Regions from separate parts of the Bacteroides graminisolvens genome, predicted to be linked through region 2. Evidence: riboswitches for the same ligand, from Rfam matches in the RefSeq annotation. Region 2 holds a riboswitch; the other holds the start of a gene.
What was found. Region 2 has a riboswitch for thiamine pyrophosphate ahead of ACKPCE_RS02355 (TonB-dependent receptor). Riboswitches for the same ligand answer to the same signal wherever they lie in the genome.
Positions count from the first base shown of each region.

Region 1 (15,797 bases), 2.2 Mb from region 2:
GTTTTTATCGCTTTTCAAGCAATACCACATTCTCAACGTGATGCGTATGCGGGAACATATCTACCGGTTGCACGGCAGTCACTTTATATTTTTCATCCAACAAAGCCAAATCACGCGCTTGTGTTGCCGGATTGCAACTCACATAAACAATGCGTTGAGGTTCTGCAAACAAAATAACATCTACTACATCCTGATGCATACCGGCACGGGGAGGATCGGTAATGATCACATCCGGTCTGCCATATTGGTTGATAAAATCTTGCGTCAGCATGTCTTTCATATCACCGGCAAAGAACAACGTATTCTTGATGCCGTTAATATCAGCATTCACCTTAGCATCTTCAATAGCCTCGGGAACATATTCAATACCAATAACCTGTTTGGCCTTGCTTGCAACGAAATTGGCAATAGTACCTGTACCCGTATACAAATCATATACCAGCTCATTGCCCGTTAGTTGTGCGAAGTTTCGAGTTATCTTATACAAATTATAAGCTTGTTCGGAATTGGTTTGATAGAATGACTTCGGACCGATTTTAAATTTCAATCCTTCCATCTCCTCATAAATGTAATCGTTCCCTTTGAAGACAAACACGTCTCTGTCTGTTATCGTATCGTTGCATTTATTATTAATAATATAAAGGAGAGAAGTTATTTCGGGGAAAGAATCTGCCATGTGCTGCAACAGTTTCTTAAAGAGTACCATTTCTTCCTCATGGTGTTCTTCGTCAATGCGGCAGATAAGAATGACCATCAGTTCTCCCGTAGTAGAGGTACGAATAATCATGTTACGAAGCATACCTACCTGATTGCGCAAGTCAAAGAAGCTATAATTATGCTCATAGGCATAGTCGCGTACAGCATTACGTATACGGTTTGAAATATCATCTTGCAACCAGCATTTCTCTATGGCCAGCACTTTATCAAACGCATTAGGAATGTGAAATCCCACCGCATTCATCTGATCATAAGTTACGTTTTGCTTTACTTCTTCGTAAGTAAGCCAACGCTTATTAGAAAAAGTGAATTCCAGCTTGTTACGGTAAAACGTTGTCTTCTCAGATCCCAGAATAGGAGAGATCTCCGGAAGTTCAATCTTTCCGATGCGGGTCAGATTGTCCGTTACTTGTTTCTGCTTGTACTTTATTTGCTCTTGATAAGGTAAAATTTGCCATTTGCATCCGCCACACACACCGTAATGTTCACAAAATGCTACCTCACGGACAGGTGAATACTCATGGAATTTCACAGCTTCAGCTTCCGCATATTTGTTTTTCTTTCTCTTGACTTGTAAATCGACCACATCTCCGGGCACAACAAAGGGAACAAACACTACCAAATCGTCAATCTTAGCAATTGCTTTTCCTTCAGCCGCCACATCTTTTATAGTCACCTTCTCCAAAAAGGGAAGTTCTTTTTTCTTTCTTGCCACTTTTACACCAGTATAATTAATTATTTTGCAAAAATAAGCATTTTTGGGAGAATTCTCTCTATCTCTATAAATATTAAATATTGCCATCTTGAAATTACATTTAACGTGAATATTTTTCCCTAAAATGTTTTGCAGTCTCCAAAATATCATTAGTTTTGCGAACAGAAAAAACCTTATATAACTTTAAACACACACTTATGGACAAAAAAAGAGTCTACACCTTCGGGAACGGACAAGCCGAAGGTAGAGCCGACATGAAAAACCTTTTAGGCGGCAAAGGGGCAAACCTGGCAGAAATGAACCTGATTGGCGTTCCGGTGCCTCCCGGATTTACAATAACCACTGAAGTTTGTACTGAATACTATGAACTAGGTCACAACAAAGTGGTTGCCCTACTTAAAAACGAGGTTGAACAAGCCATTGCACATATTGAAACATTGATGAGATCCAAATTCGGCGACGTGGAGAATCCTTTATTGGTTTCCGTACGTTCGGGAGCTCGTGCTTCCATGCCCGGTATGATGGATACGATTCTGAATTTAGGTTTAAACGACGAGGTGGTTGAAGGACTAACCCGTAAAACAGGCAATGCACGTTTTGCATGGGATTCATACCGTCGTTTTGTTCAGATGTATGGCGATGTGGTACTTGGAATGAAACCTTCAAACAAGGAAGAAATTGATCCTTTTGAGGAAATTATTGAGGAAGTGAAACACGCCAAGGGCGTTAAGCTCGACAACGAACTCAAGGTAGAGGATCTGAAAGAACTGGTTGCTAAGTTTAAAGCTGCTGTGAAAGAACGTACCGGTAAGGATTTTCCTACATCTGCTTTCGAACAGTTATGGGGAGCCGTATGTGCCGTATTCAATTCCTGGATGAACGAACGTGCCATCTTGTACCGCAAAATGGAAGGTATACCCGACGAATGGGGAACGGCTGTTACCGTGCAAGCCATGGTATTTGGAAATATGGGCGAAACATCGGCAACGGGAGTGTGTTTTTCACGCGATGCCGGTACCGGTGAAGATCTTTTCAACGGTGAATACCTGATTAATGCACAGGGCGAAGATGTGGTAGCTGGAATACGCACTCCACAACAAATTACACTCATCGGTTCGCAACGTTGGGCTGCTTTGGCAGGCGTTAGTGAGGAGACTCGTTCCAAATGCTACCCGTCAATGGAAGAGGCTATGCCCGAGATTTATGCTGAACTTGATCGTTTGCAAACCAAACTGGAAAATCACTACCGTGACATGCAAGACATGGAATTCACCGTTCAGGAAGGCAAGTTGTGGTTCCTGCAAACGCGTAACGGTAAACGTACCGGTGCTGCTATGGTTAAAATTGCCATGGATTTGTTACGCCAAGGAATGATTGACGAGAAAATAGCTATACTTCGCGTAGAACCTAATAAATTAGATGAACTGCTTCATCCGGTATTTGATAAAATAGCTTTAAGTCAAGCCATTGTACTGACTCGTGGACTTCCGGCTTCGCCTGGGGCTGCCACCGGACAAATTGTATTCTTTGCTGATGATGCCGCCGAATGGCATGCTGCCGGTAATAAGGTGGTGATGGTTCGTCTGGAAACTTCTCCGGAAGACTTGGCCGGAATGCAAGTAGCACAAGGTATTCTCACGGCTCGCGGAGGTATGACTTCGCATGCAGCTGTAGTGGCCAGAGGAATGGGTAAATGCTGTGTATCAGGTGCAGGTGCTCTCAATATTGATTACAAAGCTCGTACGGTAGAGATTGACGGAACCGTGTTAAAAGAAGGTGATTTCATCTCAATTAACGGTAGTACAGGAGAGGTTTACCAAGGCAAAGTAGAAACCCGTGCTGCCGAGTTATCAGACGACTTCTCTGAATTAATGAAACTTGCCGATAAATATACCAAATTGCAAGTAAGGACTAATGCCGACACGCCTCACGATGCTGCTGTTGCCCGTAATTTTGGTGCGGTCGGTATCGGCTTGTGCCGCACGGAACACATGTTCTTTGAAGGTGAAAAGATTAAAGCCATGCGCGAAATGATTCTGGCTGTTGATGCTGAAGGCAGACGCAAAGCTTTAGCCAAAATATTACCTTATCAGCAAGATGATTTTAAAGGAATATTTAAAGCCATGCAAGGCTATCCGGTTACAGTTCGTTTGCTGGATCCTCCTTTGCATGAGTTTGTTCCGCATGATTTGAAAGGTCAGGAAGAAATGGCAGAAGCCATGGGAGTTACGCTTGCGTATATTCAGCAGCGTGTGGAAGCTTTGTGCGAACACAACCCTATGTTAGGACACCGCGGATGTCGCTTAGGAAACACGTATCCTGAAATAACTCAAATGCAGACTCGTGCCATTCTGGGAGCTGCACTTGAACTGAAAAAAGAAGGCATAACAACGATACCTGAAATCATGGTTCCGCTGACCGGAATTGTGTACGAATTCAACGAGCAAGAAAAGGTGATTCGCAGCGAGGCTGAAGCTTTATTTGCCGAAAAGGGAATGCGCATTGAGTTTAAAGTAGGTACGATGATTGAAATACCTCGTGCAGCACTTACAGCCAACAAGATTGCTGCATCGGCAGAATTCTTCTCCTTTGGAACCAATGACCTCACACAAATGACATTTGGTTACTCTCGTGATGACATTGCTTCTTTCCTCCCGGTATATCTGGAAAAGAAAATATTAAAGGTAGACCCATTCCAAGTACTGGATCAGAATGGAGTGGGACAGCTGGTAAGAATGGCAACCGAGAAAGGACGTTCTGTTCGTCCCGATTTGAAATGTGGTATTTGCGGTGAACACGGTGGTGAACCTTCTTCTGTGAAGTTCTGCCATAAAGTGGGACTCAATTACGTAAGCTGTTCTCCTTTCAGGGTGCCCATTGCTCGCTTAGCAGCAGCGCAGGCAGCCATTGAAGAATGATTTATCCTTAAATTTAAGTTTTTTATATCAAAAAATGGGGCTGCTTTTTTGGCAGCCCTGTTTATTGTGTATAATGATGATTCTGTTTTTATTCCGCCATATCCTTTAACTGTCGGAAATGCTCTACAATACCTTTGTAGTTTATTTCAGTACATGCATCGAACTTATTCCAAAGATCACCTAATACAGCCGCACCTCCAAATCCGAAATCTTTTATTTCGGGTAATGTTTCAGGAGTTATGCCCCCTAGAGCAATGACTTTCTTATCAATAATCTTTTTGGCAACTGCTTCTCTTATTTCCTCAGGCGTATAAGGAGGCTCGTAAGAAGCTTTCGATATACTGGGGTAAACCGGACTCAGAAAAACATATTCGTATTTATCTTTGTACTGCTCAACCTCTTCCAAGGAATGACAAGAGAAACTCACATGTCCGTGGTAATCATGAGGTTCCTCCGGATTACGACGATTCAAGTGAATACCCATCAAATCAAACTCATTTTTCAAATAAAAATGGTCATGCGTTACGATGCGACGATGATACTTCTCGGGTATCAAAGTCAGCAGTCTTTCCGCATAAATAGCCGGCATGTCGGGCTTACGTAAGTGAAGGATATCCAGTCCTTCTTCGAAGAGAGTAGTAATGATTTTATCCTCTTCTACAAAGTAATTCGGAGTCGTTATTACAATCAGTTTCATTCTAAAAATGTGAAAATTGCCACAAAGTTAGCTCATTCATGCCATACGCTCCAAACTTTATAGTGAAAAGATGTTAGTTTGCAAGGTTCTAATATCTATAGTCCAAAGTTTACCCGCCATCACTTCACCCAAACCACAAATAATCTTCACGGCTTCCATAGCCTGCACACAGCCTGTTACACCCGGTGTCATACCTATTACGCCTTTGGGAGGCGGGGGCATTTTGAGCATCAACTCTTCATCGGGAAATAAGTCGCGATATGTTTTATCCGAATTGTGGTTAAAGACAGATACCTGCCCCTCGAAACCACAAATAGCCCCGTACACATAGGGCTTACCCAACTTTACGCATACGTCGTTTATCAAATACCGGGTGGCAAAATTATCGCATCCGTCAACCACCAAATCGTAAGCACCAATCAGCTCTTCAGCATTCTCCTTCGTCAACCTGCCCGAAAAAGCATGAATGGTAATACTCCGATTGAGCGCCTGCAAACGCATGGCAGCACACACTGCCTTCAAATCACCCGTTTCATCCTCCGTATACAATACCTGCCTATGCAGGTTCGACACATCTACCACATCACAATCTACCAGTCCCAGCGTACCTACGCCGGCACCAGCCAGATAAAGGGCGATGGGAGAGCCCAGTCCCCCAACGCCAACAACAAGTACTTTAGCAGCTTGCAGCTTGTCTTGCCCTTCCTGACCTATTTCCGGGAGCATCATCTGCCTGTTATATCTCTCCATCATTTTATTCTGTCTAATGCTAAATCCCAGTCTTTGTATACCGGTATTCTTCCCAATGCACGCAAGGCAGCATCAACCTCCACTGCTTTACGTTCGTCACTCACATGAAATTGCTCCAATGTTTGCGGATAACTGAAGTAACCACCCGGTTCAGTCTTACTTTCCGCACTCATGGTTGTTACCCCCAACGTAGCCATCTGATCACGAAGTTCGGCACATTCGCGGGTGGAATAGGAGATATCCACATCATGATCAAAGATACGCATCGCAAAGGTCAGCTGTGCCAGTTCCCGATCACTCATAACGACATTGGGTTGAAATCCTCCATTTTCAGAAGGCCTCATGCGAGGAAAGTTTACACTGTACTTTGTTTTCCAATAATGCTTTTGTAAGTAACGCAAGTGATAAGCCATCATGGTAACATCTGTGCGCCACTCTTCTAAACCAATCAGTACACCCATACCTATTTTATGTATGCCGGCTTGTCCCATACGGTCGAAGCCGTTAACACGCCATTCAAATTTAGACTTCATCCCGCGAGGGTGATAAAGGTTGTAATTAGCTCGGTTATACGTTTCCTGGAAACAGATAACTCCATTTAATCCAGCATGTGTAAGTTGCTCATATTCTTCTGATTTAAGAGGCATAACCTCAATTTGAAGATTAGAAAAATAAGGGCGTGCTAATAACAAAGCCCGCTTGATGTAATCAACCCCTGCCTTAGCCGGATTCTCGCCCGTTACCAATAATAAATTCTCAAAAGGAGCCAGCTTCTTAATGGCTTTGTATTCGTTAATCATTTCCTTTTCCGTGAGGATGGTACGCTTCATGGGATTGTTATGATTAAAGCCGCAATAGATACATGAATTGGTACAAGAATTGGTAATATAGAGCGGGATAAACATAGAAATAGTTTTACCAAAACGTTCCAATGTATACTTTCGGCTAAGCTGCGCCATCACCTCCAGATAAGGTATTGCCGCAGGTGAAATAAGTGCTTTGAAATCCTCCACGTCCAGACGCTTTTTTGCTAAGGCCCTACGCACATCGGCATCGGTCTTTTCGTAGATATCGCGGGTTGTCTGTTCCCACGATATCTTTTCCAGTTCTTCTGAAAACCACATATTATTTCTTTTAGTGCCCTATAAACTACAATTACTCAAATCTCTGCTCAAACGCATGGCACAGAAGTTAGGACCGCACATGGTACAGTATTCTCCTTCTTCGTGATGCCCCGCTTTGAAGTACTCCAATGCTCTCTCCGGATCAAGTGACAAGTTAAACTGATCTTTCCAACGGAACTCGTAGCGAGCTTTTGACAGCGCATTGTCTCTTACCTGAGCTACAGGATGCCCTTTTGCCAAATCGGCCGCATGAGCTGCCAGCTTATAAGTCACCACCCCGGTACGCACATCTTCTTTATCAGGCAATCCTAAATGTTCCTTAGGCGTGACATAACATAGCATGGCTGTGCCCATCCAGCCAATCTGCGCAGCTCCAATGGCCGATGTAATGTGGTCGTAGCCCGGTGCAATATCCGTTACCAAAGGACCTAAAGTATAAAAAGGAGCTTCGTGACAAGCCTTCATCTGACGGTCCATATTTTCACGCAGCTTGTGCATTGGTACATGTCCGGGACCTTCAATAAATGCCTGAACATTCTTATTCCATGTTCGTTGCACCAGTTCGCCTAGAGTATCGAGTTCAGCAAACTGAGCTTCATCATTGGCATCGTGAATGGAGCCGGGACGTAAACCGTCGCCCAACGAAATGGCTACATCATATTGGGCCAGTAAATCACAAATATCATCAAAATGCTCGTATAAAAAGCTCTCACGGTTGTGTACCAAACACCATTTTGACATGATACTACCTCCGCGTGACACGATTCCGGTCAGTCGTTTCTCCGCCAAGTAAACATTTTGCAAACGAATACCGGCGTGTATGGTAAAGTAATCGACTCCTTGCTCGCACTGTTCCAACAGTGTGTCCCGGTATATTTCCCACGTAAGATCTTCCACTTTACCATTCACCTTTTCCAGTGCCTGATAAATAGGGACAGTGCCCACCGGTACCGGACAGTTTCGGATAATCCATTCGCGTGTTTCATGAATATTGGCTCCGGTTGAAAGATCCATTAAGGTATCACCGCCCCATTTACAGCTCCAAATAGCCTTTTCAACTTCCTCCTCCATGCTCGAAGAGGTAGCCGAATTCCCAATATTGGTATTAATCTTCACCAAAAAATTACGTCCGATAATCATAGGTTCCGCTTCCGGATGATTGATATTGGCAGGAATCACAGCCCGTCCGGCAGCGATCTCATCTCGTACAAACTCGGGAGTAATGTGCGTATCAATACCCAGTTGGTCGCAGTTCATGTTTTCACGGATGGCCACGTATTCCATTTCGGGCGTAATCATTCCGCAACGAGCGTAGTATAGTTGAGTAATTTGCTTACCAGCAGCCGCCACATAAGGTGGAACCGTGTTTTTAAACCGAAGCGTATCCAAAAAAGAGTCTTTCAGACGCATACGTCCGTACTCAGAAGTGATCTCTTCTAGTTGTACAATATCATCATTACACCGAATAAAACGTTCGCGTATGCGGGGCAAGCCTCTTTCCAAATCAATGCAAACATCAGGATCGCTGTAAGCGCCACTGGTATCGTATAAGTAAACATCCTGATTTTGAACCAGTTCTTTTTTCCCATCTTTAACCGTTACGGTTGGCATTTGTTCAACTTTACGCATACCCACGTGTAAATCAGGGTAGTGGGTCCCTGTCATATATACTTTTTCCGATGCTGGAAATTCAATTCTATTTTTCATCTTTATAGGTTTATTTCGTTTTTGTCACGTTAAACAATACGCTTCATTTAATCCAGAAATGCGGTAAGTGGTGAACTGGCATCTGCCAAGATTCCCGTCATACCCGGACCTGCTTCAAACGCTCTTTGTCCGGCAATAACTGCCTCTTTGAATGCAACAGCCATGGCTACCGGATTGCCTGCTACAGCTATAGCCGTATTAACCAATACAGCCGAAGCCCCCATTTCCATGGCTTCGGCAGCATGGCTGGGCACACCGATACCGGCATCTACCACCACAGGAACGTTAGCCTGTTCAATGATGATACGAAGGAAGTCACGTGTTTGTAACCCCATATTGGTACCAATGGGAGCGCCCAACGGCATCACAACAGCCGCACCTGCCTCTTCCAGACGTTTGCAAAACACAGGATCGGCCTGACAGTAGGGGAGTACTACGAATCCCAGTTTCACGAGTTCTTCCGTGGCCTTTAATGTTTCAATAGGATCGGGCAGCAAGTAACGCGGATCAGGATGAATTTCCAGCTTTAACCAATTGGTACCAAAGGCTTCACGTGCCATTTGTGCTGCAAAGACAGCCTCTTCGGCATTGCGTGCGCCCGATGTATTAGGTAGCAGTCCGATACCCGGATGCACAATGTGTTTCAGCATGTCATCTTCCTGATTATCCATGTCGATTCGTTTCATTGCCACTGTGACCAGTTGTGTGCCCGAAGCCAGAATAGCTTCTTCCATCAGTTCATTCGAACTAAATTTTCCCGTTCCCAAGAACAGACGGGAGGTAAACTCTCTCCCTGCAATTGTAAGTTTCTTCATTGTATTCATTTCTTTAAACGTATGTTTTTCACTACATGGTAAGTATGCGTTTTATCTCAGCAGCCGGATCATGTGCTTGTAGAATGGCGCCACTCATGGCAATACCTTCTATGCCGGTTGCCAGTATAGCCGGAATATCTTCCACGGTGATACCGCCAATAGCTACCGCCGGTAAAATAATACCGGCTTCAATCATTTGTTGTTTGATGTTACGATACCCCTCCAGTCCCAGAACAGGACTCAGGTTCTTTTTGGTCGTAGTAAAACGAAACGGTCCGATGCCCAGGTAATCGGCCCCTGCTTCGTAATGTCGCTTCACATCCTCAAAGGTGTTAGCTGTACCACCAATGATAAAGCCTTCACCCAACAGTTTACGAGCTTCCTCAATGGGCATGTCATTCTTACCTAAGTGCACACCATCGGCCTTCACTTCACGAGCTACCTCAACATAGTCATCAATGATGAGCAATGCATGGTGGTTTTCACAAGCCTTTTTTAGCTCTTCAGCCAATTGCCGCACCGTTTCAACAGCTACATCTTTCATGCGCAGTTGAATCCATTTACAGCCGGCTTCCAAAGCCATAAAAGCCCCTTCACGATACGAAAACTGTTCCGTCTCGTGGGTAATAAATTGTAGACTGGCCATGTGTTATCCTCCGCAGGCTGCCTTGATGATCACTACTTCATCTTTTTCAGTTAATGAAAAGGTTTTCCACTGTGTACGAGGAATTAATTGTTTGTTCACAGCCACCGCCATTCCTGTGGACAAGATGTTGAGCCCACTAATGAGCTGTTCCAGTGTAGCTGATTCGGAAATCACTGTTGCTTTGTTGTTGACTATTACCTCCATTATTTTCAGTATTAAATAGATGTAAAAACAAAGCGTAGCGCCTGTTAAAAGAAGAGTTTACATAAGAAAAGAAAAATAACAATTCCCTGCGTCAGTATTATCTGCATCAGGTTCGTAGGGTATAATCTCAGCCTTTAGGGCACCCCTTTGTCTTTACAGCGGACAAAGTAAAACAAAATAATTGAGAAACCCTATTGAAAAAGTAATTTTTCGGAGATAAATAAAAAGACTATGCTTTTCTATCCGCTTGTGTAAACGGATGCGAGAACACAAAACGTGCTCCGTCAGTGTATGCGCGATCAATCCAGATATCACCTCCCATATAATTAATGGTAAGTTTACAAATGGAGAGCCCTAGTCCCGTGCCCTGAATAAATTCATCTAGCTTTTCGAAACGTTTAAATACATCCCGATGTTTCTCGGCAGGAATGCCACGACCGGTATCTGTGACAGAAACCAGCACACATTTATCTTCAACATCTTTTTCAAATCCTATGGTAATTTTACCTCCGGGAGGAGTAAATTTCAAGGCATTATTTACCAGGTTAATTACAATTTGCTGTAAGCGCAACGGATCCGTTTCAATGATCAGTGACTCATCAGAAAAACTGGTAACTATCGCTACTTGTTTTTCTTGCGACAAGCGTTGCGTTTGAACAACCATATCGCTCAGTGTAGCCGCCAAATCACGTATTTCATAATTGAACTTCAATCGACCCGATTCCAGTCTAGAAATGTCAAGTACATCACTAATGAGTTGCAACAGTAAATCTGAATTGGTTTGAATGATCTTGGCATATTCCTTTTGTTCCTCCGTGGCACAATCATTTTCAACCAATAAGCTGGTGAACCCCACTATGGCATTAAGAGGCGTACGAATTTCATGACTCATGTTAGACACAAAAGCACTCTTCATGAGGTTAGCTTCTTCGGCCAATTCTTTGGCATGACGTAAGTCGGCTTCTGATTTTTCCAGCTTAGCCTTATCGTGTCTAAGCTCTTCATTCAAAGAAGCCATGTTATTTTTCAGAGCTTTCATTTTAAAGTAATAGTACAAGCTGGTAACCAGACCCAATACTAACGTAATGAAAACCAAGAATAAAGTTTCTATTTCTTTCTTGTAAACCACAAAGAAAGGAGGGATGTGGTTAATCAGAATTGAATTTTCGGGTAACAGTGAGGACTTTATTTTGAACTCTTTGATCTTTTGATCATCAAACCTGTATTCATTGCGCAAAGTAATCATTTCGGGAGCCTTGACTTCTTTTTTGTCAAGCACCTCATAGGCCTTAAAGCCAAGTCTTCTGCCAATTCCTTCAATATGAGGCATGTATCCGCCAATAGCCCAATGCCCCATACCAGTGCCTGTCAGCGAAAATACCGGTATATGTGGTTGTACAAATTGAAAAGCAGTTGCAGCATTATTCACGTAAGACATCTTCAAACTGTCTATCCGCCACATGGCAAGCAACAACACACTGTTGTGAGGAACCTCATGCAAAGCCTCTACAGCCTGATCCAGGTTCTTTTTTCTTCCGTCAATGTAAATAGGATGAATCTCCCGAATTTTCTTTAGTTCTTTCCTTATGTACGCATAATGTGCCAGGCCATAGTAAGTATTATCTGTCAATATGGCCAAATGATTGTTTTTAGGATAAAGTGTGCGAATCAGTTCTATGTTTTTAATCACATCGTGATTACTGGCAACAGCCATCTTCACATTTACACTGTGCATTTGCTCGTACATGTCCACAGACTGCGGTTCGTAATCAGTGAGAGAAATAGAATCGTTCGGAATCAAGAAACCATTGCGGGAAGCCATAGCAAACATCACCGGCACCTTGTTATATTCGGGATCGTTCAATTTCAGGAAAGAGTTCCAAGCCTCACCACCCAATAATATAATCATGGCAACATTAGGATGCTTATCAAGAAGCCGTTTCAGTCTATGAGGCCATTCATACGCTTCATCAAGCCCCATGCAGTTCATGTTTTCAATAACTACGGAACAATTTCCGCCCAGATTGCGGTAAGTGTCAATGAATTCGGCTATGTTTTCGGAGGTGTAGCGTGTATCGGAGTGGTATGCGCTGATAAAAAGAATCTCTTTACTATCTTTTATTTGATCTTTTACAACTGTCAAGTCATGCGCCTTGATAGCTATCAAACAGAAAAACAGTAAAAATATTACCAGAAGAAATCGCTGTACTTGATCTTTATAAACAAACTTCATAGACATCAGATATTATACAGGCCGCAAAGGTATAAAAAAACACAGACATTAAAATCAATATCTGTGTTTTATTTGTTTCAACGCCACGCTTTTAGTAAAGCGGTGTGAGTCAAGCCTTAAAAGCGGCTTCCTACAACGTCCCAGTCAACAATACTCCAAAGAGCATTGATGTGGTCGGCACGGCGGTTTTGATAATCCAAGTAATAAGAGTGTTCCCATACGTCAAACCCTAGTAACGGTTTCAGTCCTGCACGCACCGGGTTACTTCCGTTGGCTTCTTTTGTAATTACCAGTTTACCGCTCTTATCAACAGAAAGCCATGCCCATCCTGAGCCAAACAGGCCAACAGAGGCAGCAGTAAACTCTTTCTTGAAATTATCAAAACTGCCGAAATCTTTCACAATAGCCTCGGCTAGTTTGCCTACCGGTTCGCTATGAGCAGGTTTCGGAGCAAATTGTGTGAAGTACAGTTCGTGATTCAAAACTTGTCCGGCATTGTTAAATACAGCGCCATCGGGAGCAGTTTTTACAATTTCTTCCACACTTTTTCCTTCAAATTCCGTACCCGGAACAAGGCTATTTAAGTTATTTACATAAGCCTGCAGGTGTTTACCGTAGTGAAACTCAATTGTCTGCTGGCTGATTACAGGTTCCAATGCATTGGTTGCATAAGGAAGCGTCGGCATATTATAAGTCATAGTCATAAATATTAAAGACATTAATAATGTATTCATAAGCTCAATGTTTAATCGTGATTGAAACTTTGATTATAATAACGCCATATTTATAAAAAGGTTCGCCAGTATTACAACTTTCTTATATCTTTGCGTATCAAAACAGATAGAAACACTTCATCATGCAAGATAATTACTTGGAAGAACTCAATGAAAGCCAACGTGCTGCCGTACTCTACAATGACGGACCTTCTCTCGTTATTGCAGGTGCCGGTTCAGGCAAGACGCGCGTGCTGACATACAAAATAGCCTGGTTGCTGAGCAGCGGTTACCGTGCAAGCAACATATTGGCACTTACCTTTACCAATAAAGCCGCCCGTGAGATGAAAGAACGTATTGCCCGTCAGGTAGGAGCAGAAGCTGCCCGATACCTCTGGATGGGAACCTTTCATTCCGTATTTGCCCGCATTCTACGTGCCGAAGCAGAACATCTGGGGTTTAACTCGCGGTTTACCATTTATGATTCGGCAGATAGTAAAAGTCTCATCCGTTCCATACTCAAAGAAATGGGACTTGATGAAAAGACTTACAAGCCCGGTACCGTACAAGCCCGTATCTCTAATGCTAAGAATCATTTGGTTTCTCCTGCCAGCTATGCTGCCAACAAAGAAGCCTGTGAAGCCGATGCGGCAACTAAAATGCCCGCCATACGTGAAGTGTACCAACGATATTGGGAACGCTGCCGACAGGCCGGAGCAATGGATTTTGATGATCTGTTATTCTACACCTGGATACTGTTTCAGAAGCATCCTGATGTGCTGGCACGCTACCGCGAGCAGTTCCGTTACGTGTTGGTCGACGAGTATCAGGATACCAATTATGCACAACACAGCATTGTGCAACAATTGGCCGGCGAACATCAACACATTTGTGTGGTGGGTGATGATGCCCAAAGTATTTATTCTTTCCGTGGTGCCGACATTGATAACATTCTCTATTTTACCAAGATCTATCCCAATACCCGCGTATTTAAGCTGGAACAAAACTACCGCTCCACACAAACCATAGTGTGTGCGGCCAACAGTCTCATTGAAAAAAACCAGCGGCAAATACGCAAAGAGGTCTTCTCTGAAAAGGAAAGAGGGGAGGCCATCGGTGTATTTCAGGCCTATTCTGACGTTGAAGAGGGCGACATTGTGATTAACAAAATCAAAGATCTTCGCCGCCGTCACGACTATGAATACAGTGATTTTGCCATTTTGTACCGTACCAATGCTCAGAGCCGTATTTTTGAAGAGACCTTGCGGAAAAACGGAATGCCTTATAAAATTTATGGCGGACTTTCATTTTACCAGCGTAAAGAGATCAAAGATGTGGTGGCATACTTCCGTGTAACGGTAAATCCGGCTGATGAAGAGGCTTTCAAACGTATCATTAACTACCCGGCAAGGGGAATCGGTGATACCACTCTGGGTAAAATAATTGAGGCGGCAACGGGAAATAATACCAGCTTGTGGAATGTATTGTGTGATCCGCTGGCGTATCAGCTCTCTATAAATAAAGGTACTCATACCAAGTTGCAGGAGTTTCGTGAACTCATTGAATCGTTCCGTGATCGCCTAGGTACAGACAATGCCTATCAGATAGGTACTGATATCATCCGCCGTTCAGGTATTATGACCGATATACATGCCGATAATTCTCCCGAAAGCTTGAGCCGACAAGAAAATATTGAGGAGTTGGTAAACGGTCTGCAGGATTTTTGTGCCCTGCGTATGGAAGAGGGTAGTACAGACATCAGCTTGTCGGACTACCTGTCGGACATAGCCTTGCTTACCGATCAGGATTCCGACAAAGATAACGAAGGGGCTAAGGTGGTACTCATGACCGTACACTCAGCCAAGGGACTTGAATTCCGTAACGTTTTTGTAGTAGGTATGGAAGAGAATCTATTTCCCGGAAGCATGGCGGGAGATTCCCCCCGTGCCATGGAAGAAGAACGCCGTTTGTTTTATGTGGCCATTACCCGTGCCGAGGAACATTGCTTCTTGTCATATGCTCGCACTCGTTTCCGTTACGGAAAGATGGAATTTGGCACACCCAGCAGGTTCTTACGTGACATTGATACCTGTTTTCTGGATTTACCGCACGAAGCAGGCATCGGTCACAAAGTGGACGAAGGGGCTGCTCGTTTCCGGAAAGAAGAAGTACGGCAGCAAATACGTCCCCGAGCACAGGTTATTGCACCAACGCTGCCCCGCAACCTTAAAAAGGTAGCAAGCAGCAGTGCAGAAAACCAGTCGGCTCAAAGCATGCAAACCTCTTTGGGCGAACTGCGAGTGGGACAAAACATACAGCACGAGCGCTTCGGGATGGGAGAGGTTACTAAATTGGAAGGTAGTGGCGACAATGCCAAAGCAACGATCCGTTTCCGTCATGCAGGCGAAAAACAATTGTTACTACGCTTTGCACGTTTTACCGTTATTGATTAAAAAAATAGAAAAAAAACTGATAAAACCATTGTGCAAAATGCTTTTTTTTTCAATCTTTGACGAACCAATACATTTAGTACGTAAACAGTTGAATGAGTTTAAAAC
Region 1 is NZ_OY762556.1:2,810,232-2,826,028, reverse strand. It holds gene rlmD (23S rRNA (uracil(1939)-C(5))-methyltransferase RlmD) at 5-1,432, opposite strand; gene ppdK (pyruvate, phosphate dikinase) at 1,630-4,350, shown strand; gene ACKPCE_RS12015 (thiamine phosphate synthase) at 4,439-5,047, opposite strand; gene ACKPCE_RS12010 (HesA/MoeB/ThiF family protein) at 5,105-5,797, opposite strand; gene thiH (2-iminoacetate synthase ThiH) at 5,797-6,921, opposite strand; gene thiC (phosphomethylpyrimidine synthase ThiC) at 6,940-8,628, opposite strand; gene ACKPCE_RS11995 (thiazole synthase) at 8,676-9,443, opposite strand; gene ACKPCE_RS11990 (thiamine phosphate synthase) at 9,475-10,089, opposite strand; gene thiS (sulfur carrier protein ThiS) at 10,093-10,293, opposite strand; TPP riboswitch at 10,359-10,450, opposite strand; gene ACKPCE_RS11980 (sensor histidine kinase) at 10,523-12,526, opposite strand; gene ACKPCE_RS11975 (superoxide dismutase) at 12,643-13,260, opposite strand; gene ACKPCE_RS11970 (ATP-dependent helicase) at 13,383-15,692, shown strand; gene ACKPCE_RS11965 (hypothetical protein) at 15,730-15,797, shown strand, end outside.
Region 1: it holds a riboswitch for thiamine pyrophosphate, as region 2 does, so the genes downstream of both, thiS (sulfur carrier protein ThiS) here and ACKPCE_RS02355 (TonB-dependent receptor) in region 2, are expected to answer to the same signal.

Region 2 (15,797 bases):
GGCTTCTGCACATCGTTCCCCATCCATGCCCGCTGATACGATACCTCCTGCGTATCCCGCACCCTCTCCGCAAGGGAATAGGCCTGCTATGGTGATGTGTTGCATTGTTTCTTTATCGCGCACAATTCGTATGGGTGATGAAGTTCGTGTTTCAACACCCATCATTACAGCTTCATTGGTTAAAAAGCCATGACAGCTTTTTCCGAACTGCAAAAATCCTTGTGCCAACCTTTTTGAGATGAAATCGGGCAACCAAAAATGAAGCGGTGAGGCAAGTAAGCCGGGGCTATACGAAGACTTCGGCAAGTCGACTCCTAACTTGCGGTTGGTGAAGTCGACCATACGTTGCGCCGGTGCCGTTTGCTTCATGCCTCCTTGCAGCCAGCTTTGCCTTTCTAACTCTTCCTGAAAGTGCATCAGTTTTAAAACACTTTCTACTTTATCGGCCTTGCCATTGGCCACGAGCCATTGGTCGACCTCTGTATCTTCGGGTCGTATTTCAACCACCATTCCCGAGTTACTCCATTTAGAACCTCGGTTGGAGGGCGACATGCCATTGACAACAACTTGTTCGGGACCGCTTGCGGCTGGTACAACGAAGCCACCCGGACACATGCAGAAACTATATACACCTCTTTCCTTTATTTGGGTGACAAAACTGTACTCGGCAGCTGGAAGATATGAGCCGCGGCCTTCTCTCCGATGGTATTGAATCTGATCTATCAGTTCGGAAGGATGCTCCAAGCGAACACCTACTGCCAGTCCTTTGGTTTCAATGGGAACGTTGTTTTCGGCTAACCAGCGATATACGTCGCGCGCTGAATGTCCGGTAGCCAGTATAACCGGTCCGAGAAATGTTTGGCCGGTATTTGTTTCAATCCCTTCCACTCTGTTATTCTTAATAATCAGTGCATCCATACGTGTTTCGAAGTGCACTTCACCTCCGTTGGTCAGAATGGTGTTACGCATATTTTCAATGACTTTGGGTAATTTGTCAGTCCCAATATGCGGATGAGCGTCGGCCAGGATAGCCGGATTGGCTCCGTGTTGGCAGAACACATTTAATATTTTATCTACATTGCCTCGTTTCTTGCTGCGAGTGTATAGCTTTCCGTCGGAAAACGCACCGGCACCGCCTTCTCCGAAACTATAATTCGATTCAGGATTAACGATATGCTCCCTACTGATAAGGGCTATATCTGATTTCCGGTCGCGTACACTCTTTCCCCGTTCCACTACGATAGGACGCAACCCTAGCTCAATGAGACGCAGCGCTGCAAAGAGTCCGCCGGGTCCTGCACCTACCACGATTACCTGTGGCTTATTCTCAACACTCCGGTATTCGGTTATTTGAAATTCATCCCCCGAAGGCATTTCGTTGATGTAAACACGTACACCCAGATTGAGGTAGATGGTTCGTTGTCGGGCATCGATGCTTCTCTTTAGTATGCGAATGGCATAAATCGTATCTGGTTTCACACCCTTTTCACGGGCAATGTACTGCTTCAGTACCTGCTCGTTGGCTGCCTGCTCTGGCAGAATTCTAAGTTGGTATTCTTGTATCATTCTAAATTTATATATGAAATAAAATTCCGGTTTATCCAAACAAAGCCCGGAATGCTTCCTCTACTTTTCTAACAGGAATAAGCTCAATCTTAATCCGTTTGGTGTCAATGCCCTGCAAATTATATTTGGGAAGAACAAACTGACGGAAACCTAATTTTTCGGCTTCAGCAATGCGTTGTTCAATACGGTTTACGGGTCTTATCTCTCCTGATAATCCTATTTCACCGGCCATGCACATGCCACTCTCTATCCCTGTATCCATGTTGGAAGACAGTATGGCGCTAATAACTGCCAGGTCAATGGCCGGATCATTCACCTTTATACCTCCGGCAATGTTTAAAAATACATCTTTCTGAGCCAGTTTAAAGCCCACCCGCTTTTCAAGAACGGCCAATAGCATATTCATTCTTCGTAGATCAAAGCCTGTTGCCGATCGTTGCGGGTTCCCATAAACAGCCGAACTAACAAGAGCTTGTGTCTCTATCAGAAAAGGCCTAACACCCTCAATTGCAGATGCAATGGCTACGCCGCTCATCCCTTCGTGATCTTGTGATAACAATAATTCGGAAGGATTGTTTACTTGTCGGAGCCCGTCTTGCCGCATTTCATAAATGCCTAGCTCGGCCGTGCTGCCAAATCGGTTTTTGATGCTTCTGAGAATACGATACATGTAATGCTGATCTCCTTCAAATTGAAGGACCGCATCGACTATGTGTTCCAGCACTTTGGGACCGGCAATGCTTCCTTCCTTATTGATGTGACCGATCAGGATAACGGGTGTATGACTCTCTTTGGCGAAGCGGAGAATGGACGCGGAGCATTCACGAACCTGTGCTACACTTCCGGGCGAAGATTCAAGTATCTCTGTCGAAATGGTTTGTATGGAGTCGATAATAACAAGGTCGGGACGCGTATTTTTAATGTGAACATATATCTGCTCCAGTGATGTTTCGCAAACAATGAGGCATTCACCCGAAGCACTTCCTAAGCGGTCGGCTCTGAGTTTAAGCTGACGCGCGCTTTCTTCACCGGATACGTACAGAATGCGTTTTTCGGGGATGCGAAGCACGGTTTGTAAAACCAAGGTCGACTTTCCGATACCCGGTTCACCACCTATCAACACCAGCGAACCTTGCACCAATCCGCCTCCCAAAACCCTGTTCAACTCCTCATCGTACATATCAATACGAGGCTCATCGGCCGCTTCGATTTCGTTGAGCGTAATGGGGCGGGTTTTTACGCTTTCCATACCGGTTGAAACCTTTTTCGGTCCGCTTTCTTTGCGGATGATTTCTTCCACATACGTATTCCATTCTCCACAACCGGGACATTTCCCAATCCACTTAGGTGATTCCTGTCCGCAGTTGCTGCACACATAAACGCTCTTTTCCTTTGCCATTCAATTTCTCTATTTGTAGAACAATGACAAAAGTAATGAAAATAATCAGAATGAAGATGGGTACTTGCCTTGAATCTGTTAAACTGTGATTTCTCCTGCCAATGAGTGATTCATTCGTTCTCTGATTTCCTCGGGAGAGTATCCGTGTCCGATTAGAAACATCAGTTTGGTTACGGCCGATTCTGTAGTGCTGTCATATCCGCTAACAACCCCTGCCTGCAATAATTGGTAACCGGTATTGTAGCGTTCCATCTCCACCGTGCCGGCGTTGCATTGCGTTACGTTGACTATGACAATGCCTTTGGCGCAGGCTTCACTCAGGCACCGGATAAACCACGGTTTGCTGGGAGCATTACCCGATCCGTAAGTCTCCAGTACCAATGCTTTTAGTCCGTCAATAGCCAAGGTAGCCGCCATTACGTTTTCTTGTATGCCCGGAAAGAGTTTCAATACAGCGATGTTACTGTTAAGCCAGGTATGCACCTTTAACTGCCTGCCTTCTTCGTATTGATGAATATGCATGCGGTGGAAACGGATATGAATACCTGCTTCGGCCAGTATGGGGTAGTTGGAAGAACGAAATGCATTGAAATTTTCGGCATTCATCTTGGTGGTACGGTTACCACGCATCAGGTGATTTTCAAAAAAGATGCATACTTCGGGTACAATGGGATTGCCTTCGGTATCATGTGCGGCTGCAATTTCAATGCTGGTCATTAGATTTTCTTTGCCATCCGTACGCAGTACGCCTATGGGAAGCTGTGAACCGGTAAAAATGATAGGTTTATTTAGCCCTTCCAGCATAAAACTCAATGCCGATGCCGTATAAGCCATTGTATCCGTACCGTGAAGAATCACAAAACCGAAATAATTGTCATAGTTCTCGCCAATGATCTGTGCCAGTTTTTTCCAGATCTCCGGGTCCATGTCGGATGAGTCCATAGGAGGATTAAACTGCAAAGAATCGATGGTGAAATTGAGTTGTTTCAACTCAGGAATATGATGTCTGAGCTGCTCGAAGTTGAAATTTTCGAGCGCTCCGGTTTTTTCATTTTCAATCATACCGATGGTTCCACCGGTGTAAATTAGCAATACGGAAGTATTTTGCGCTTTTCCTTGCATAATTGTACTGTTATCTGGCTTGCAAATATAGTATTAATCTTGTTATCAATGACATTTTGTAAGGCTAAAATTATTTTATAAGAAAAATAAGGCAAAAAGTTATAAATTGATTGTTTTTATTCTTACTTTTGCAACACTTATCAAAAACGATAATAGAAACAAAGAGAATGGTTCATTACTATCCACATACAACCACATCCATGTGCACCACAACCCTTAGGGGTTAGGGATAGTATTTGTGTTTCTACGTGATACACGCTTGCAATAGCAGGCAATTTCAATAAATCTTATTTTAATCGTCATTGAATTTCCTTTTGAGGGAATTAGTGTACTTAAATTAGCATCTTCATGAAAGTAATGAAATTCGGCGGAACATCCGTAGGTTCCGTGAACAGCATTTTAAGCGTAAAGAAAATAGTAGAGGCAGCAGAAGAGCCTGTAATCGTGATCGTTTCAGCATTGGGTGGTGTGACCGACCAATTAATCAATACTTCTAAAATGGCTTCTGCCGGTGATTCTCGTTATGAAGGAGAGTTCCGCGAAATTGTATTCCGCCATGTGGAAATGATAAAAGCCGTTATTCCGTCCGGAGAGCAGCAGCAGGATTTGCAGCGCCGTGTGGGTGAACTCCTTAATGAATTAAAAGATATCTTTCAGGGTATCTACCTTATAAAAGACCTCTCTCCGAAAACTTCTGATATGATTGTCAGCTACGGTGAGAGGCTTTCTTCTATTATAGTGGCAGCATTAATTCAGGATGCGGTATGGTTTGATTCGCGTAGCTTCGTTAAAACCGAAAGAAAACATGCACGACACATGCTTGATGCGGAACTTACCAATAAATTGATTAAAGAAACGTTTAAAGTATTACCCAACGTGTCATTGGTTCCGGGCTTTATCTCGTCCGACAAGGTGACTGGTGATGTAACTAACTTAGGACGTGGAGGTTCTGATTATACGGCTGCTATCATTGCTGCTGCGCTTGACGCTTCGGGTCTGGAGATATGGACAGACGTTGACGGCTTCATGACTGCCGACCCTCGCGTGATCAGTACTGCCTATACAATAACCGAACTGAGTTATGTGGAGGCAACCGAACTGTGTAACTTCGGAGCCAAAGTGGTTTATCCACCAACAATTTATCCGGTTTGCCACAAAAATATTCCTATTCTGATAAAGAATACATTCAACCCCGAAGCAGTTGGTACCATCATCAAACAACAAGTGAGCAGTCCCCTAGGTAAGGCCATTAAGGGTATTTCCTCCATTAACGATACAAGCCTTATCACTGTGCAAGGCTTGGGAATGGTTGGAGTGATCGGTGTAAACTATCGCATCTTCAAAGTTCTCGCAAAGAGTGGAATCAGTGTGTTTCTGGTATCTCAGGCCTCTTCGGAGAACAGTACCTCTATCGGTGTGCGAAATGCCGATGCTGATTTAGCTTGTGAGGTATTAAACGAAGAGTTTGCCAAAGAAATTGAAATGGGCGAAATTGGTCACGTATGTGCTGAGAAAGATTTGGCTACCGTAGCCATTGTCGGTGAGAATATGAAACACACCCCCGGTATTGCGGGTAAACTATTTGGTACGTTAGGACGTAACGGTATCAATGTGATTGCTTGTGCACAAGGAGCCTCGGAAACCAATATTTCGTTTGTAGTCGAATCCAAATCGCTGCGCAAATCACTGAATGTGATTCATGATTCTTTTTTCCTTTCCGAATATCAGGTTTTGAACCTGTTTATCTGTGGAATAGGTACTGTAGGTGATAGTCTTATCGAACAAATACGTTGCCAGCAACAGAAGTTGATGCAGGAAAACGGGTTGAAACTGAATGTGGTGGGTATAGCCAATAGCTCATTTGCCATGTTTCGCCGAGAAGGGCTAGACCTTTCCAATTATCGTGTTGAACTGAAAGAGAAGGGTATCAAGAACTCTCCCAAGATATTTCACGATGAGGTGATAAAAATGAATATTTTCAATTCGGTATTTGTTGATTGTACGGCTAATGCTGAAGTTGCAGCTTTATACAAAGACTTCCTGCAACACAATATATCGGTGGTGGCTGCTAATAAAATTGCGGCTTCTTCGAAATATGACAATTACCGTGAACTTAAGCAAGTGGCACGTCACAGGGGAGTGAAGTTCCTTTTCGAAACCAATGTTGGGGCCGGATTACCCATTATCAATACGATTAATGATTTAATCAATAGCGGTGATAAAATATTAAAGATTGAAGCGGTTCTTTCGGGTACGCTCAACTACATCTTTAATAAAATCAGTGCTGATATTCCTTTCAGCAAAGCCATTCAGATGGCGAAAGAAGAAGGCTACTCCGAACCCGATCCCCGTATTGATTTGAGCGGGAAAGACGTTATTCGCAAATTAGTGATCTTAGGGCGTGAGGCGGGTTATCGTTTGGAACAGGAGGATGTGGAAAAGCACCTGTTTGTACCGGCCGAATATTTTGAAGGCTCGCTGGATGACTTTTGGAAACGGGTTTCCACGCTTGACGCCAACTTTGAAGCACAACGCAAGTTGCTTGAAAGTGAGAAGAAACATTGGTGTTTCGTAGCCCGTTTGGAAGATGGTAAAGCGTCTGTCGGTTTGCAGGAAGTCGATGCTTCTCATCCGTTTTATGGACTGGAGGGAAGCAACAACATCATCTTACTGACAACGGAAAGATATAAAGAATATCCGATGATGATTCGCGGATACGGAGCCGGTGCAGGCGTTACAGCGGCCGGCGTATTTGCAGATATTATGAGTATAGCTAATGTTTAATGAGATGAAACATATTATTATATTGGGAGATGGCATGGCCGACTGGCCTGTGAAGTCTCTGGGAGACAAGACGCTCCTGCAATATGCGAAGACGCCTTATATGGACATGCTCGCCCGGATGGGACGCAACGGTAGGCTGCAAACCGTAGCCGATGGCTTCCATCCGGGCAGCGAAGTGGCTAACTTATCAGTTCTGGGTTACAACCTCCCTAAAGTGTACGAGGGCAGGGGAGCGCTCGAAGCGGCAAGTATTGGTATTGATCTCAAACCGGGAGAGATGGCCATGCGCTGTAACCTGATCTGCATAGATGGAGAGGTTATTAAAAACCACTCTTCCGGTCATATTTCGACGGAAGAGGCTGATGTGCTTATTCAATATTTGCAGGAGGAGTTGGGGAGTGACAAGGTGTGCTTTCATACCGGAGTTTCTTACCGGCATCTATTGGTTATCAAAGGTGGAAATAAGCAGTTAGACTGCACGCCGCCTCACGATGTGCCGTTGCAACCGTTCCGCCCGCTACTGGTAAAACCTTTGCAGGCAGAGGCTGAAGATACGGCTTCGTTGATTAACGAGCTGATCTTGAAGTCTCAGAAACTTTTGAAAGACCACCCGATCAACCTGAAACGAATAGCGGATGGCAAGGATCCGGCCAATAGTATCTGGCCATGGTCGCCAGGTTACCGTCCTCAAATGGAAACATTGTCGGATACTTTTCCCGGTATAAAGTCGGGAGCGGTTATCTCGGCGGTCGACTTGATTCGGGGGATTGGTTATTATGCCGGACTTCGCCGTTTGGAGGTAGAAGGAGCAACCGGCTTGTACGATACAAACTACGAAAACAAAGTGGCTGCTGCACTGGATGCTTTGAAAAAGGACGACTTTGTTTATCTTCACATTGAGGCCAGTGATGAGGCCGGCCACGAAGGAGATGTGGACTTGAAAATTAAAACGATTGAGAATTTGGATAGTCGGGCAGTCGGCCCCATTTACGAAGCTGTTAAAGACTGGGATGAACCTGTTGCGATTGCCGTCTTACCCGATCACCCTACTCCCTGCGAACTTAGAACACACACAAAAGATCCGATTCCTTTCTTGATTTGGTATCCGGGAATTGAAGCCGATAGCGTGCAGACTTATGATGAAGTGGCTGCTTGTGAAGGAAGCTACGGATTGTTGAAGGAGGATGAATTTATGAAAACGTTTATGCTTGCAAACAAATAACAGCTATGAAATATTACAGTACAAATAAACAAAGCCAGTCGGTTTCCTTGCAAGAAGCGGTAGTGAAAGGATTGGCTTCAGACCGCGGACTTTTCATGCCCGAAGCGATCAAAGCTCTTCCATCAAGTTTCTACGATCACATTGAAAACCTGTCTTTTCAGGAGATAGCCTATCGTGTAGCTGATGCCTTTTTTGGTGAAGACATTCCGGCAGACACATTGAAGGACATTGTGTACGATACGCTCAATTTTGATGTTCCTTTGGTGAAGGTGGAAGAAAACATCTATTCGCTTGAGTTGTTTCACGGACCCACTCTTGCTTTCAAGGATGTTGGCGGTCGTTTTATGGCCCGGCTATTGAGCTACTTTATCCGCAAAGAAGGTCAGAAAGATGTGAACGTATTGGTTGCCACTTCGGGAGATACCGGCAGTGCAGTGGCTAATGGCTTCCTCGGTGTAGAAGGCATTCACGTTTACGTGCTTTACCCCAAAGGAAAAGTAAGTGAAATACAAGAGAAGCAGTTTACTACATTGGGACAAAATATCACAGCTCTGGAAGTTGACGGTACGTTTGACGATTGCCAGGCACTGGTGAAGTCGGCTTTTATGGATAAAGAACTGAACGATCACTTGTTGCTTACCTCGGCCAACTCCATCAATGTGGCTCGTTTCCTACCGCAGGCATTCTACTATTTCTATGCTTATGCACAACTGAAAAAGATGGGACAAGCAGACAATAAAAAGGTTGTGGTATGTGTACCAAGTGGTAACTTTGGTAATATTACAGCCGGCTTGTTTGGAAAGCAGATGGGCTTGCCTGTGTCTCGCTTCATTGCAGCCAACAATAAGAACGATATATTCTACCAGTATCTGCAAACCGGAAAATACAACCCCCGTCCGTCGGTTGCTACGATAGCCAATGCAATGGATGTGGGTGATCCCAGTAACTTTGCTCGTGTACTCGATCTGTATAAAGAATCTCACGAAGCTATCTGCCGTGATATCTCGGGAACCACCTATACTGATGAGCAAATTCGTGAAACGGTGAAAACCACTTATCAGCAAACAGGTTATTTACTTGATCCGCACGGAGCATGTGGCTTCCGTGCTTTGAAAGAAGGATTAAAGGAAGGAGAAACCGGCGTATTTCTGGAAACAGCTCATCCGGCCAAGTTCCTTGAAACAGTAGAAAGTATTATTGAAAACAAGGTAACTATTCCCGCCAAGTTGCAGGAATTTATGAAAGGAGAAAAGCAAAGCTTGCCGTTGAGTAAAGAATTTGCAGATTTTAAAGCTTATTTATTGAAACTTTAAGCACAAATCAAATATCTTTGAAATCTCGTTCGGCATATTGCCGGGCGAGATTTTTTTATGACTAGCAGGTATGAGTAACTGGAAAAATGTATTTGGCATTATATGGACGGGGCAATTATTCTCCATTCTAAGTAGCTCTATCGTTAGTTTTGCATTAATTTTATGGCTAAGCTTTGAAACAGGTTCGGCTGAAGTATTGGCTTTATCAGCTTTGGCCGCCTTGCTTCCCCAATCGGTTATTGGTTTGGTTGCGGGAGTCTATATTGATCGGTGGGACAGGAAACGAACCATGATTGCAGCCGATTCTTTCATTGCATTTTGTACACTCCTTCTTGCGGTACTTTTCTTCCTGCATATGGCCGAAATCTGGCATATCTATGTACTGTTGGCATTGCGTTCTGTCGGATCAGCTTTTCACATGCCGGCTATGCAAGCCTCTATTCCTCTATTGGCACCTGCCGATCAGCTGGGCCGTATTGCCGGTATAAACCAGATGCTCGAATCGGTGTGTAACATTGCCGGTCCAGCTTTGGGAGCTTTGTTTATCGGACTGATGGACATTAGCTATATTTTGTTGTTGGATGTAGGAGGTGCTTTGATGGCATGCTTATCACTCCTTTTCGTCCGCATACCCAATCCCGAGCAGGACGAAAATAAACGCACCGGTATCTGGATCGAATTAAAAGAAGCACTACACATCGTAAAAAAGATAAAAGGCATCACACCACTGGTACTGTTTTCGGTCTTATCTACCTTTGTCATTATGCCGGTAGCAGTCCTTTTCCCCTTGATGACATTGAAGCACTTTTCGGGAGATGCTTTTCAGATGAGTGTCGTTGAGGTTGCATGGGGTGCAGGTATGTTGTTGGGAGGTGCGGTGATGGGCGTATTCTCTATTAAAACAAATAAAGTCATCCTTATCAATCTGATGTATGTACTGATCGGGTTAAGCTTTTACTTTTCAGGCATATTACCCGAAAGCGGTTTCTGGACGTTTGTGTTCCTTACTTTGGCAGGCGGAGTAGCGGGTAGCATCTATAACGCATGCTTTATTACTGTTATTCAGATACAAATACCACCCCATATACTCGGAAGGATTTTCTCCGTTTACCTTAGTCTGGCTCTATTGCCATCCATGATCGGGCTGGTGGCTGCCGGAGCCATAGCAGATGCCATCGGATTGAGTAATATGTTTATCATTTCAGGACTTCTGCTTTGTCTTATCGGACTGTTATCGTTCGCTTTCCGTTCCATGCAGGTTTTAGGAAAACCCTTGTAGCCGTTGAACAGTCTGCTTAATAGGTGCGGAAAATAAGATATTCTCCTTTAGCCTGTATGGTAAAGCTATCGCCGGTTGTTTGGTTCAAAGTACCTTGCCACCAGTTACTGAAATCGCTGAGCGGGTATACCAATCCTTCACCTTTAATGCCTATTGCGCCAAAGTTAATGAGAGAGATCTGCTCTCCGGGTACACACTCAAAACAAGTATCACCCTGAACCGGGGTGAATACACCGTAATCAGTAGCCATTTGTACATCCGCTCCCAAATGCATGTAATCCATTAGCAAACTAATGTTTCCTAGTGTGTGATCTTCCCGCTTGCCGGTGGCTCCAAGAATCAGAAGATGATTCCTTTGCTGTTGCAGACAATAAGCGACCGCCTTTGTCTGGTCATTTGTTTCCTGGTCAGTACTCGTGATAAGTATCTTTTTGAACCGTTCACGATTTTTGGGCGATATGGAATCACCGTCGCCAATTATAATAGAGGGAGTGTTGCCACGGCAGATATAGTCGTCTGCTGCACCGTCACAACAAACTACAAAGCTTGCCTGCTGCAACAATCCGGCCGGAAGCGGATGAGAAGGATATTCGCCATTGGCCAGAATAACTGTTTCAATGAGAGAATTGCTACGAAGTAAAGGGTAGTATTTCATGCTGAAATCATTTTCTTCCATTTAAAGTAGCCAAAGATAGCTATAACTGCGTAAAGACCGTATAGAAAAGCCGTAAAATCAAGTCCTTTATAGATGTATAGCCCGCAACTGACTGCATCAACAGCAATCCATGCCAGCCATTGTTCCACATACTTCCTTGCCAGCAGCCACATGCCTACAATGCTGAGTGCGGTGGTGAAACTATCCAGCCAGGGAACCGTGCTGTCGGTGAAATTCACCAAAATCCATCCGATGGCCCAAAATGCCACCACAAAAACCAATGCAAGTGGTAAGTACACACGTAGCGGTGTATACGTTACAGGTAGCTCTTTCTTATTACCTCCGCCCCGTTGCCAGATAATCCATCCGTAAACAGCTGCCAGCAAGTAATACACATTAATTCCTGAGTCGGCATAGAGTCCCGCCTCGTAATAAACAAAGATGTAGATAGCAGGCATGATGACGCCTGCTATCCATAAATAAATACTCGCCTTATACTCCAGCCATAAGTAGAGTAAGCCGATAACCGTTCCTGCTATTTCAAGGTAATCCATTAAAAACGAAGAGTTAAGTTGGCCATTACGTTAGTACCCGCCTGAGCTGCATAACCTGCGTAGTTGTAACGTATGGCTTGGTTGTTATCCATGTAATATCCGCTACCTGCATACCCATTGTTTTCATACTCTTCGTTGAATAAGTTGTAGATGGTAAAACCTACACTGGCCGATTTGGTGTGAGCCAGTTTGAAACGATAAGCCACATTCAGGTTACTTACAAAATAGGCATCGAGAATGTGCTCATCCTGTTTGGCATTACTCATGTATTGTTTGCTCACGTATTGCGATTGCAAACCGGCTTCCAAGTTCTTATAGTTGAAGCTGAACAAATTATTTAGAATCAAATCAGGTGAAAAGGCAATTGGTGTATCACCGTGTTTTATCTCAATAGGATTCTTTTCTTCGTTTTCGTACAATAGCTCGGTAAAGTTTTGTACCCGGTTTTTGCTTAACGTTCCGTTGATGTCCCATCGTACATATTTACCTAATTTCACTCCCAGCATCAGCTCAACACCCATTCGATAGCTGTTGGGTACATTGGCTGCCATTGGTTCTCCTATCTCATTCTGTTCGCCGGTCAGCACCAACTGATCTTTGTAATCCATGTAGTACAAGTTAGCACCTGCGGTGAGCCAGCTGTTAGCAAAGGTGTATCCCAATTCATAATCGAGCAGTCGTTCCGCTTGGGGATGTTCAGCCGCTTTACCATCCGTATAATTGTTACGGGTTGGTTCCTTCTGAGCAACAGAGAATGAAGCATAAGCCCGGTTGTTCTGATTGATTTGCCAGTTGATACCAGCTTTTGGATTGAGGAAGTCGAATGTTTCATCAACATTTAGTTTCTGCATTGCTGCCGTATTCCAATCCCAATTATCATTTGCTCCTTTTATCTGGTAATTGATGTGACGATACTGTACGTCACCATACAAACTGAGGTGTTTATTAACACTGTAATCAGCCTTCAAATACAGATTCCCGTCGGTCTTTTTCCCGTTATTACGATAATACTCCTGTTCCGGGTTCAATGCACCGACGTAGTTCCTTACCCAAATAACCTTTCCGAAGTGATCACCGTCATACTTATTCCATCCTCCGCCAAGAACAGCATTCAGCTGATCTGTTTTATAATTGAGCGAAAAGATAGCCCCGTAAAAGTCATTGTCCATCTTCTTTTGACGTATCAAATCGCTTTTTTCTATTGTTACTCCATCTACAATGTATGGCTTCAGTCCGTATTCAACTAACTTTCGTCCGGTTTTGTATTCCTGATAATACCCATTGCCGGGAGTGTAATGCAAACCTCCGTTCAAACTCCACGAAGGAGAAAGCGTGTGATTAACCAATAACTGGTAATGCGTTTGATGATAATTGTCGGTCTGATCATCATAATAAGCCACTTTTCCATTGGCATCTGTATAAGCTCCGGCAGGATTGTAGCGGCGTCCGTAGTTCTTCATATCCTCTTTCGAAGCATAATACCAGGCATGATATGTTTTCTCCAATCCGCTGAAAGTAATCAGTTTGATTAACGTGTTATCAGTGAAATACGCTCCCTGAAGGAAGTACGAATACAAATCCACCGAAGCCCTATCAATGTAGCCGTCGGTTCCGATGTTCGATAAACGTGCATCGAAAGCAAAATGCTTATTGATTAGTCCTGTGCCCACTTTCACGGTTTCCTTGTGCGTATTGAACGAACCATACGCACCATTAAATTCCGCATACGGCTGCATGGAAACCCCTTCGGTTTGCATGCTTACACTACCGCCAAAAGCTCCGGCACCGTTTGTTGACGATCCGGCACCACGTTGCACCTGAATATCTTTGAGTGAAGATGCAAAGTCGGGCATGTTCACCCAAAACACGGTGTGGCTCTCGGCGTCATTCATGGGAATACCGTTGGCCGTTACGTTGATACGTGTGCCGTCCGTTCCGCGAATACGTAACGATGTATACCCAATACCCGCTCCTGCATCCGAGGTGGTAAGAACCGAAGGTGTCAAACTCAGCAGATAAGGAATGTCCACACCCGAGTTCTGCTTATTTATTTGGTCTTTACTGATGTTTGTAAAAGCCATCGGTGTTTTGGCGGTGGCACGCGTTGATACAACCTCTACTTCCTGGAGGTTCACTTGTTTGAGACTGTCGTTTTGTACTTTCTGTGCAAAACTCATGGAGCCGGAAATAGCTATCCCGACCAGCATTAAAGCTCTCTTTTTCATTTTAAATAAAAAATTAAATTAAACAGAAAAGGGGACTTTTCTATTTTATCCCTCCGCCGGCATTATCCGGATCAGGTTAATGGGTATGATCTCAGCCCGTTTTATTAAGGCACCCCTCTTATTGAAATCTACTGCAAAAGTAACGCTTTTAAGTTAGAATGGTTCTATGTAATTGCAAATTTAACGATTCAACACCTCTATAACTTGTTGAATGTATAAGCCATGCATCCTTTTTCTGAGTTGACGCGAACCAGATAGACTCCGTTCTTTAGGCCACTCATTGGTATGGTTATTTCGCCCGCTACCATGGGTTTGTTAACTAGCACCAAACGTCCGTTTGTATCGGATATGTAGATGGATTTAATACAAGATTCGGCTTTTATGCAGATACGATCAGTTTTAGGATTGGAATAAATTCGAATATCAGCACCGGTTTCTGCCATATTCTCATTGGGAGTATTGCCAATAATCAGGAAGGAACTCTTGAAACCACTTGCAGCTACTAACCCATTGCCAGACGGCTCTTGAGCGGATAGTTTCCATCCGCCGGCGAGAAGTAAAAGTATGAGAGCTATTTTTTTCATACTACAATGACATGCAATAGGTTAAACAAAAATAATTATATGTTTCGGCCAAAGATAGAAGATTGATTCATTATATCCAACTAAAAAAACATAAAAAGTTCTTTTATGATGATAAATAGTTTCCAAAGCATGGTAATTGCATATTTATATGTCAATGAGATGTCGGAAGCTGTTTTTAGGGGGTGTTCTCCATTAAATTTATGTATTTATAAAAATAACCCCCTAAAAATTAGGGGGTTATTAGGAAAAACATATAATTTTGCGGCAACAACCAATAAAAAAGAGACCCTATATGTCTAAAATGCGTTTTTTTGCTCTTCAAGAGCTGGCAAACAGGAAACCCGCAGAGGTAACCAATCCATCGAACAAACTGTCTGACTACTATGCGTCACACGTGTTCGACCGTAAAAAGATGCAGGAATACCTTCCTCGTGAAGCGTTCAACGCCGTGCTGAATGCTGTAGAGAAAGGTACCCCCATTAGTCGCGAAATGGCCGACTTGATTGCTAACGGCATGAAAAGCTGGGCTAAAAGTTTCAATGTAACTCACTACACACACTGGTTTCAGCCACTAACCGACGGAACAGCCGAAAAACATGACGGTTTTATTGAGTTTGGTGATGATACCGAAGTGATTGAGCGCTTCTCGGGCAAGCTGCTTATTCAGCAAGAACCCGATGCTTCTTCCTTTCCAAACGGAGGAATACGAAATACATTCGAAGCGCGTGGTTACACCGCTTGGGACGTCTCTTCTCCCGCATTTATTGTTGATTCTACTTTGTGTATTCCTACCGTATTTATATCGTATACGGGTGATGCACTTGATTATAAAACACCACTGCTGAAAGCATTGGCAGCTGTTGATAAGGCGGCAACCGATGTATGTCAGCTATTCGATAAAAACATAGCCCGTGTTTATACCAACCTGGGTTGGGAACAAGAATATTTCTTGGTAGACAGTGCCTTGTTTAATGCCCGTCCCGACCTTTGTCTGACCGGCAGAACGCTGATGGGACACTCGTCGGCTAAGGATCAGCAGTTGGAAGATCACTATTTTGGTTCTATACCACCTCGCGTAACTGCCTTTATGAAAG
Region 2 is NZ_OY762556.1:566,901-582,697, reverse strand. It holds gene ACKPCE_RS02400 (NAD(P)/FAD-dependent oxidoreductase) at 1-1,566, opposite strand, end outside; gene radA (DNA repair protein RadA) at 1,598-2,965, opposite strand; gene ACKPCE_RS02390 (asparaginase) at 3,044-4,087, opposite strand; gene thrA (bifunctional aspartate kinase/homoserine dehydrogenase I) at 4,436-6,871, shown strand; gene ACKPCE_RS02380 (cofactor-independent phosphoglycerate mutase) at 6,876-8,093, shown strand; gene thrC (threonine synthase) at 8,099-9,406, shown strand; gene ACKPCE_RS02370 (MFS transporter) at 9,477-10,685, shown strand; gene ACKPCE_RS02365 (thiamine diphosphokinase) at 10,702-11,340, opposite strand; gene pnuC (nicotinamide riboside transporter PnuC) at 11,337-11,894, opposite strand; gene ACKPCE_RS02355 (TonB-dependent receptor) at 11,894-14,119, opposite strand; TPP riboswitch at 14,151-14,246, opposite strand; gene ACKPCE_RS02350 (T9SS type A sorting domain-containing protein) at 14,317-14,703, opposite strand; gene ACKPCE_RS02345 (hypothetical protein) at 14,809-15,003, shown strand; gene ACKPCE_RS02340 (glutamine synthetase III family protein) at 14,996-15,797, shown strand, end outside.